Regions from separate parts of the Lysinibacillus sp. COL-1 genome, predicted to be linked through region 1. Evidence: a T-box and tRNA genes for the amino acid it is inferred to sense, from the RefSeq annotation. Region 1 holds a T-box; the other regions hold tRNA genes.

Region 1 (2,231 bases):
GAAATATATGACTTTTCCCTATCAATTATTATACTTCATATAGAAGGTTTTACATAAGTAAAACATAAAAAAATAGATGTCACAACATGCATTCCACATTTGTAACATCTACAATATATATTATTCAAAATGAGTAGGTTTAATTCACCATTCGTTGCGCTTCTTGAAGCTGATATGCTCGAACTTTTCGAGGTAGGAAGCGACGAATTTCATCTTCATTATAGCCGACTTGTAGACGTTTTTCGTCCAAAATAATTGGTCGGCGTAATAAACCAGGATACTCCTGAATTAATTCATATAAACGTTGTAGTGGTAAACTTTCAACATCCACATTTAATTTTTGAAATATTTTTGAACGAGTAGAAATGATTTCATCTGTCCCGTCTTCTGTCATACGTAAAATTTTTTTAATTTCACTAATACTTAGTGGCTCAGAAAATATATTACGTTCTGTATATGGAATTTCGTGCTCCTCTAACCAAGCTTTCGCTTTACGACAAGAGGTACAACTTGGTGATGTAAATAGGGTTACGATCATTCTGACACATCCTTTCATTTTGTAATCATTATCTATAAACCAGAACCAAAGTGTTAAATTAGAATTAATGTAAAGTAAAATACACAGTACCATTATACAGTACTCAGCTGTATTTGAATATAGTTCCAATAAAAAAAGACTCAACCCGTCACAAATTATTCTGTCTCTTTATACAGCTTTTAATAAAGCGTATTTCCTTCTATACTTATGTGCTACTACTAACATTCCCACTTTCAGTGCATTTTAAACATCCAAGCATGTATCTTAGTTGTTCTCATTTAAAAAGAATAAACGAGAAAATTGTCAATTTGACGTGTACACCTAAACACAATTTTAATAAAAAATTTTATATTTATAACAAAATTACACAACAAAAAAAGCATATAATTTTTTCTCGAAAAAAACCACCGTCAAAAGTCTGACTTTACACAATGGAATCTTTATAATATAATTCTTTGCAAACAAATCAATTTGAATAATTTAAATTGAGAAAAACGCTGACGAAGAGTAGTACATATGTTCATTTCACGTTTAGAGAGTCTGTGGTTGCTGCAAACAGATCGTGGAGGCATATGGAATGGACTTCCGAGTTAGCTTTGTGAACGCTATTAGAAGCTATTAGCAAAGCTCGTCCCTTCACGTTACGAAGCTGAGTGGCCTTTTAGGCAAGCTGGGTGGTACCGCGGATTCAAAACATCATTCGTCCCTTCATTAGAAAAAATCTAATGAGGACGCATGATGTTTTTTTGTCTTTATCGTGAGGTGAAAAAGTGAGCAAAACGCCACTGACAACCGTCACGGAATTTGAATTCGAGGAGGAACTTTTAATGACAACTATTTTTTCAGGCGTACAGCCTACAGGAATCGTTACTTTAGGGAACTATTTAGGAGCATTCAAGCAATTCCCTGCACTACAAGACGAAGGAAATGCTATTTATTGTATCGTTGATCAGCATGCGATCACGGTTGCCCAAGATCCTAAAGAATTACGTGAAAGCATTCGTAAGCTGGCAGCTACCTATATTGCTACTGGCATCGACCCTAAAAAATCTACGTTATTCATTCAATCAGAGGTGCCAGCGCATGCTCAGGCAGGATGGATGTTACAATGTGTTACGTCTATCGGGGAGCTAGAACGTATGACACAATTTAAAGATAAATCACATGGTAAAGAAAGCGTTTCTGCTGCTCTTTTAACATATCCACCGTTAATGGCTGCAGACATTCTACTTTACAACACAAACATTGTCCCTGTCGGCGATGATCAGAAGCAGCATATCGAGCTAACTCGTGACCTTGCAGAACGTTTTAATAAACGCTTTGGTGACGTTTTAACAATTCCAGAAATTCAATTACCAAAAGCAGGCGCTCGTATTAAATCCTTACAAGAGCCAACAAAGAAAATGAGTAAATCTGACCCTAATACGAAAGCGACAATCCGTTTGCTAGATACTGCGAAGGACATTGAGAAAAAAATTAAATCAGCGGTTACGGATTCTGATGGTATTGTTGCATTTGATGTAGAAAATAAACCAGGTGTCTCGAATTTATTGACAATCGAATCGGCTATTTCTAGTATAGCCATTGAAGATTTAGTCAAAAAATATGAGGGAATTGGTTATGGTGGATTCAAGCAAGGTGTTGCAACAGCTGTTATCGAACATCTAACACCAATTCAAGAAAAATTCTATCA
Region 2 (2,231 bases), on a different contig from region 1:
ATCCAATAATTTCCCCATTATTGTTTTCTGCAACAAAGACATAATGATCAACTTTAGAGATGTTCCTTACCCATAATTCTGTTCTTTGCTCATAAGACAATTTTTCTAAATACTCGGTAGGAAGAATATTTTTATAAGTATTCTTCCAACTATCTACATGAACTTTTGCTATGCCTTTAGCATCCGACAATTTTGCTTCCCTTATAATCATGTTCCACACCTACCTTCGTATTTACTGTTTATTCAATATGTATGTATGTATTTATATCCTCTTTTGGCATAAAAAATTTTAATCATTCACGCGAGGTTTAGAATGCAATATTATTATTGATGACAAATAAAAAAACGCTTCTTACACTAAGTAAGAAACGTTTCTATAGACAGTTTTAACATACTGTCTAGGATACCGGTGGTCGGGGTCGAACCGACACTCCAAAGGAACACGATTTTGAGTCGTGCGCGTCTGCCAATTCCGCCACACCGGCATAATGGAGATAAAAAAAATCGGATACACCGATTAGAGTTAAAATATGGAGGCGGCAACCGGATTTGAACCGGTGATAAAGGTGTTGCAGACCTGTGCCTTACCACTTGGCTATGCCGCCATCGAAGTTGGAGCGGAAGACGAGGTTCGAACTCGCGACCCCCACCTTGGCAAGGTGGTGTTCTACCACTGAACTACTTCCGCAAAATGGCTGGGGTACCTGGATTCGAACCAGGGCATGACGGAATCAAAATCCGTTGCCTTACCGCTTGGCTATACCCCAAAAGATAATTATATAAATGGGGCGACTGATGGGAATCGAACCCACGAGTGCCGGAACCACAATCCGGTGCGTTAACCACTTCGCCACAATCGCCATTATATTATAATTTTTATTAATTTTACTTTAAATGGGGCGACTGATGGGAATCGAACCCACGAATGCCGGAACCACAATCCGGTGCGTTAACCACTTCGCCACAATCGCCATAAAATTAATTGGCAGGGGCAGTAGGAATCGAACCCACACCAAAGGTTTTGGAGACCTCTATTCTACCGTTGAACTATGCCCCTATAATAATAAAACTGGTGGAGGGGGACGGATTCGAACCGCCGAACCCTAAGGAGCGGATTTACAGTCCGCCGCGTTTAGCCACTTCGCTACCCCTCCGGGAATACATGGTGCCGGCGATAGGAGTCGAACCCACGACCTACTGATTACAAGTCAGTTGCTCTACCAACTGAGCTACACCGGCAAAAAAACATGATGGGTCAGGACGGAATCGAACCGCCGACACTTAGAGCTTCAATCTAATGCTCTACCAACTGAGCTACTGACCCTTGTTATTAAAATAAATGGCGGTCCCGACCGGGATCGAACCGGCGATCTCCTGCGTGACAGGCAGGCATGTTAACCGCTACACCACGGGACCATTTGGTTGCGGGGGCCGGATTTGAACCAACGACCTTCGGGTTATGAGCCCGACGAGCTACCACTGCTCCACCCCGCGATAATCATATACTATTGTAAAAATAATGGTGGAGGATGACGGGCTCGAACCGCCGACCCTCTGCTTGTAAGGCAGATGCTCTCCCAGCTGAGCTAATCCTCCATCTGGGTATTTAAATGGTGACCCCTACGGGATTCGAACCCGTGTTACCGCCGTGAAAGGGCGGTGTCTTAACCACTTGACCAAGGGGCCAACTTTTGGAATAAATCAAAGTGCTGGCGGAGAGTAAGGGATTTGAACCCTTGAGACAGTGTTAACCGCCTACACGATTTCCAATCGTGCTCCTTCGGCCACTCGGACAACTCTCCAAGAATGGCTCCGAAGGCAGGACTCGAACCTGCGACAACCTGATTAACAGTCAGGTGCTACTACCAACTGAGCTACTTCGGAATAATTTTAGTATATAGCCTAGCGACGTCCTACTCTCACAGGGGGAAGCCCCCAACTACCATCGGCGCTAAAGAGCTTAACTTCCGTGTTCGGTATGGGAACGGGTGTGACCTCTTTGCCATCATCACTAGACTATTTGAAAGACAATACTTATTATAACATATTTTATCAAAATTACAAGTATATTATAATATTTTTTATTCTTTCAAAACTGGATAAACGTACATTGAATGGTTCAAACATTTTGGTTAAGTCCTCGATCGATTAGTATTCGTCAGCTCCATGTGTCACCACACTTCCACCTCGAACCTATCTACCTCATCGTCTTTGAGGGATCTTACTTACTT
Region 3 (2,231 bases), on a different contig from region 1:
GGCGGACAGTTTGACTGGGGCGGTCGCCTCCTAAAAGGTAACGGAGGCGCCCAAAGGTTCCCTCAGAATGGTTGGAAATCATTCGTAGAGTGTAAAGGCACAAGGGAGCTTGACTGCGAGACCTACAAGTCGAGCAGGGTCGAAAGACGGGCTTAGTGATCCGGTGGTTCCGCATGGAAGGGCCATCGCTCAACGGATAAAAGCTACCCCGGGGATAACAGGCTTATCTCCCCCAAGAGTCCACATCGACGGGGAGGTTTGGCACCTCGATGTCGGCTCATCGCATCCTGGGGCTGTAGTCGGTCCCAAGGGTTGGGCTGTTCGCCCATTAAAGCGGTACGCGAGCTGGGTTCAGAACGTCGTGAGACAGTTCGGTCCCTATCCGTCGTGGGCGTAGGAAATTTGAGAGGAGCTGTCCTTAGTACGAGAGGACCGGGATGGACACACCGCTGGTGTACCAGTTGTCTTGCCAAAGGCATCGCTGGGTAGCTATGTGTGGACGGGATAAGTGCTGAAAGCATCTAAGCATGAAGCCCCCCTCAAGATGAGATTTCCCATTACGCAAGTAAGTAAGATCCCTCAAAGACGATGAGGTAGATAGGTTCGAGGTGGAAGTGTGGTGACACATGGAGCTGACGAATACTAATCGATCGAGGACTTAACCAAAACGTTTGAAACATTCAATGAACCGTTTATCCAGTTTTGAAAGAACAACTCTTTCAACTGAATAAGTGAAGTGATGATGGCAAAGAGGCCACACCCGTTCCCATACCGAACACGGAAGTTAAGCTCTTTAGCGCCGATGGTAGTTGGGGGCTTCCCCCTGTGAGAGTAGGACATCGCTTCGCTTATTTTTCGTGGAGGATTAGCTCAGCTGGGAGAGCATCTGCCTTACAAGCAGAGGGTCGGCGGTTCGAGCCCGTCATCCTCCACCATTATTTTTAAAACAGTATAGTATTATCGCGGGGTGGAGCAGTGGTAGCTCGTCGGGCTCATAACCCGAAGGTCGTTGGTTCAAATCCAGCCCCCGCAACCAAATGGTCCCGTGGTGTAGCGGTTAACATGCCTGCCTGTCACGCAGGAGATCGCCGGTTCGATCCCGGTCGGGACCGCCATTTTTTTTGCCGGTGTAGCTCAGTTGGTAGAGCAACTGACTTGTAATCAGTAGGTCGTGGGTTCGACTCCTATCGCCGGCACCATTCCCTTGGAGGGGTAGCGAAGTGGCTAAACGCGGCGGACTGTAAATCCGCTCCTTAGGGTTCGGCGGTTCGAATCCGTCCCCCTCCACCATTTTAGGGGCATAGTTCAACGGTAGAATAGAGGTCTCCAAAACCTTTGGTGTGGGTTCGATTCCTACTGCCCCTGCCAGGTATTGAGGTACTCGTTCATATACAGCTGTTATAATTTATATAGTGGCGATTGTGGCGAAGTGGTTAACGCATCGGATTGTGGTTCCGACATTCGTGGGTTCGATTCCCATCAGTCGCCCCATTTTCAAATTGGGGTATAGCCAAGCGGTAAGGCAACGGATTTTGATTCCGTCATGCCTAGGTTCGAATCCTAGTACCCCAGCCATTTTTCTTTTTTACGAGCCATTAGCTCAGTTGGTAGAGCATCTGACTTTTAATCAGAGGGTCGAAGGTTCGAGTCCTTCATGGCTCATCGTTTTTTAATGAATATTGCGCCCGTAGCTCAATTGGATAGAGCGTCTGACTACGGATCAGAAGGTTATGGGTTCGACTCCTGTCGGGCGCGCCAATAAATTTATGTTTTCGGAATGTAGCTCAGCTTGGTAGAGCACTTGGTTTGGGACCAAGGGGTCGTAGGTTCGAATCCTGTCATTCCGACCATTTTTTATGATAAATGGGGCCTTAGCTCAGCTGGGAGAGCGCCTGCCTTGCACGCAGGAGGTCAGCGGTTCGATCCCGCTAGGCTCCACCAGTTCAATATTTTTGGAGGTATACCCAAGTCTGGCTGAAGGGATCGGTCTTGAAAACCGACAGGCGGGTAACACCGCGCGGGGGTTCGAATCCCTCTACCTCCTCCATTTTGGGTCAGTAGCTCAGTTGGTAGAGCATTAGATTGAAGCTCTAAGTGTCGGCGGTTCGATTCCGTCCTGACCCACCATTATTTGCGGGTGTAGTTTAATGGTAAAACCTCAGCCTTCCAAGCTGATGTCGTGAGTTCGATTCTCATCACCCGCTCCAAAATGGGCCTATAGCTCAGCTGGT

Evidence for each region. The T-box of region 1 lies ahead of trpS (tryptophan--tRNA ligase). A T-box ahead of a tRNA ligase gene usually reads a tRNA of that ligase, here a tRNA-Trp.
Region 2: it has a tRNA-Trp gene. The T-box ahead of trpS (tryptophan--tRNA ligase) is inferred to sense a tRNA for this amino acid. The anticodon was not compared.
Region 3: it has a tRNA-Trp gene. The T-box ahead of trpS (tryptophan--tRNA ligase) is inferred to sense a tRNA for this amino acid. The anticodon was not compared.

Annotation. Positions count from the first base shown of each region.
Region 1 is NZ_JCAWSJ010000004.1:519,787-522,017, reverse strand. It holds gene spxA (transcriptional regulator SpxA) at 140-535, opposite strand; T-box leader at 1,027-1,249, shown strand; gene trpS (tryptophan--tRNA ligase) at 1,366-2,231, shown strand, end outside.
Region 2 is NZ_JCAWSJ010000003.1:558,137-560,367, reverse strand. It holds gene AC6BKE_RS07145 (GNAT family N-acetyltransferase) at 1-211, opposite strand, end outside; tRNA gene AC6BKE_RS07140 (tRNA-Leu) at 405-485, opposite strand; tRNA gene AC6BKE_RS07135 (tRNA-Cys) at 532-605, opposite strand; tRNA gene AC6BKE_RS07130 (tRNA-Gly) at 614-688, opposite strand; tRNA gene AC6BKE_RS07125 (tRNA-Gln) at 693-767, opposite strand; tRNA gene AC6BKE_RS07120 (tRNA-His) at 785-860, opposite strand; tRNA gene AC6BKE_RS07115 (tRNA-His) at 896-971, opposite strand; tRNA gene AC6BKE_RS07110 (tRNA-Trp) at 984-1,057, opposite strand; tRNA gene AC6BKE_RS07105 (tRNA-Tyr) at 1,071-1,154, opposite strand; tRNA gene AC6BKE_RS07100 (tRNA-Thr) at 1,164-1,239, opposite strand; tRNA gene AC6BKE_RS07095 (tRNA-Phe) at 1,252-1,324, opposite strand; tRNA gene AC6BKE_RS07090 (tRNA-Asp) at 1,341-1,416, opposite strand; tRNA gene AC6BKE_RS07085 (tRNA-Met) at 1,420-1,494, opposite strand; tRNA gene AC6BKE_RS07080 (tRNA-Val) at 1,521-1,596, opposite strand; tRNA gene AC6BKE_RS07075 (tRNA-Glu) at 1,612-1,686, opposite strand; tRNA gene AC6BKE_RS07070 (tRNA-Ser) at 1,711-1,802, opposite strand; tRNA gene AC6BKE_RS07065 (tRNA-Asn) at 1,808-1,884, opposite strand; rRNA gene rrf (5S ribosomal RNA) at 1,901-2,016, opposite strand; rRNA gene AC6BKE_RS07055 (23S ribosomal RNA) at 2,129-2,231, opposite strand, start outside.
Region 3 is NZ_JCAWSJ010000002.1:644,713-646,943, forward strand. It holds rRNA gene AC6BKE_RS03585 (23S ribosomal RNA) at 1-666, shown strand, start outside; rRNA gene rrf (5S ribosomal RNA) at 733-848, shown strand; tRNA gene AC6BKE_RS03595 (tRNA-Val) at 860-935, shown strand; tRNA gene AC6BKE_RS03600 (tRNA-Met) at 962-1,036, shown strand; tRNA gene AC6BKE_RS03605 (tRNA-Asp) at 1,040-1,115, shown strand; tRNA gene AC6BKE_RS03610 (tRNA-Thr) at 1,124-1,199, shown strand; tRNA gene AC6BKE_RS03615 (tRNA-Tyr) at 1,207-1,290, shown strand; tRNA gene AC6BKE_RS03620 (tRNA-Trp) at 1,295-1,368, shown strand; tRNA gene AC6BKE_RS03625 (tRNA-His) at 1,416-1,491, shown strand; tRNA gene AC6BKE_RS03630 (tRNA-Gln) at 1,501-1,575, shown strand; tRNA gene AC6BKE_RS03635 (tRNA-Lys) at 1,590-1,662, shown strand; tRNA gene AC6BKE_RS03640 (tRNA-Arg) at 1,682-1,758, shown strand; tRNA gene AC6BKE_RS03645 (tRNA-Pro) at 1,774-1,850, shown strand; tRNA gene AC6BKE_RS03650 (tRNA-Ala) at 1,866-1,941, shown strand; tRNA gene AC6BKE_RS03655 (tRNA-Ser) at 1,955-2,047, shown strand; tRNA gene AC6BKE_RS03660 (tRNA-Phe) at 2,052-2,127, shown strand; tRNA gene AC6BKE_RS03665 (tRNA-Gly) at 2,134-2,207, shown strand; tRNA gene AC6BKE_RS03670 (tRNA-Ile) at 2,212-2,231, shown strand, end outside.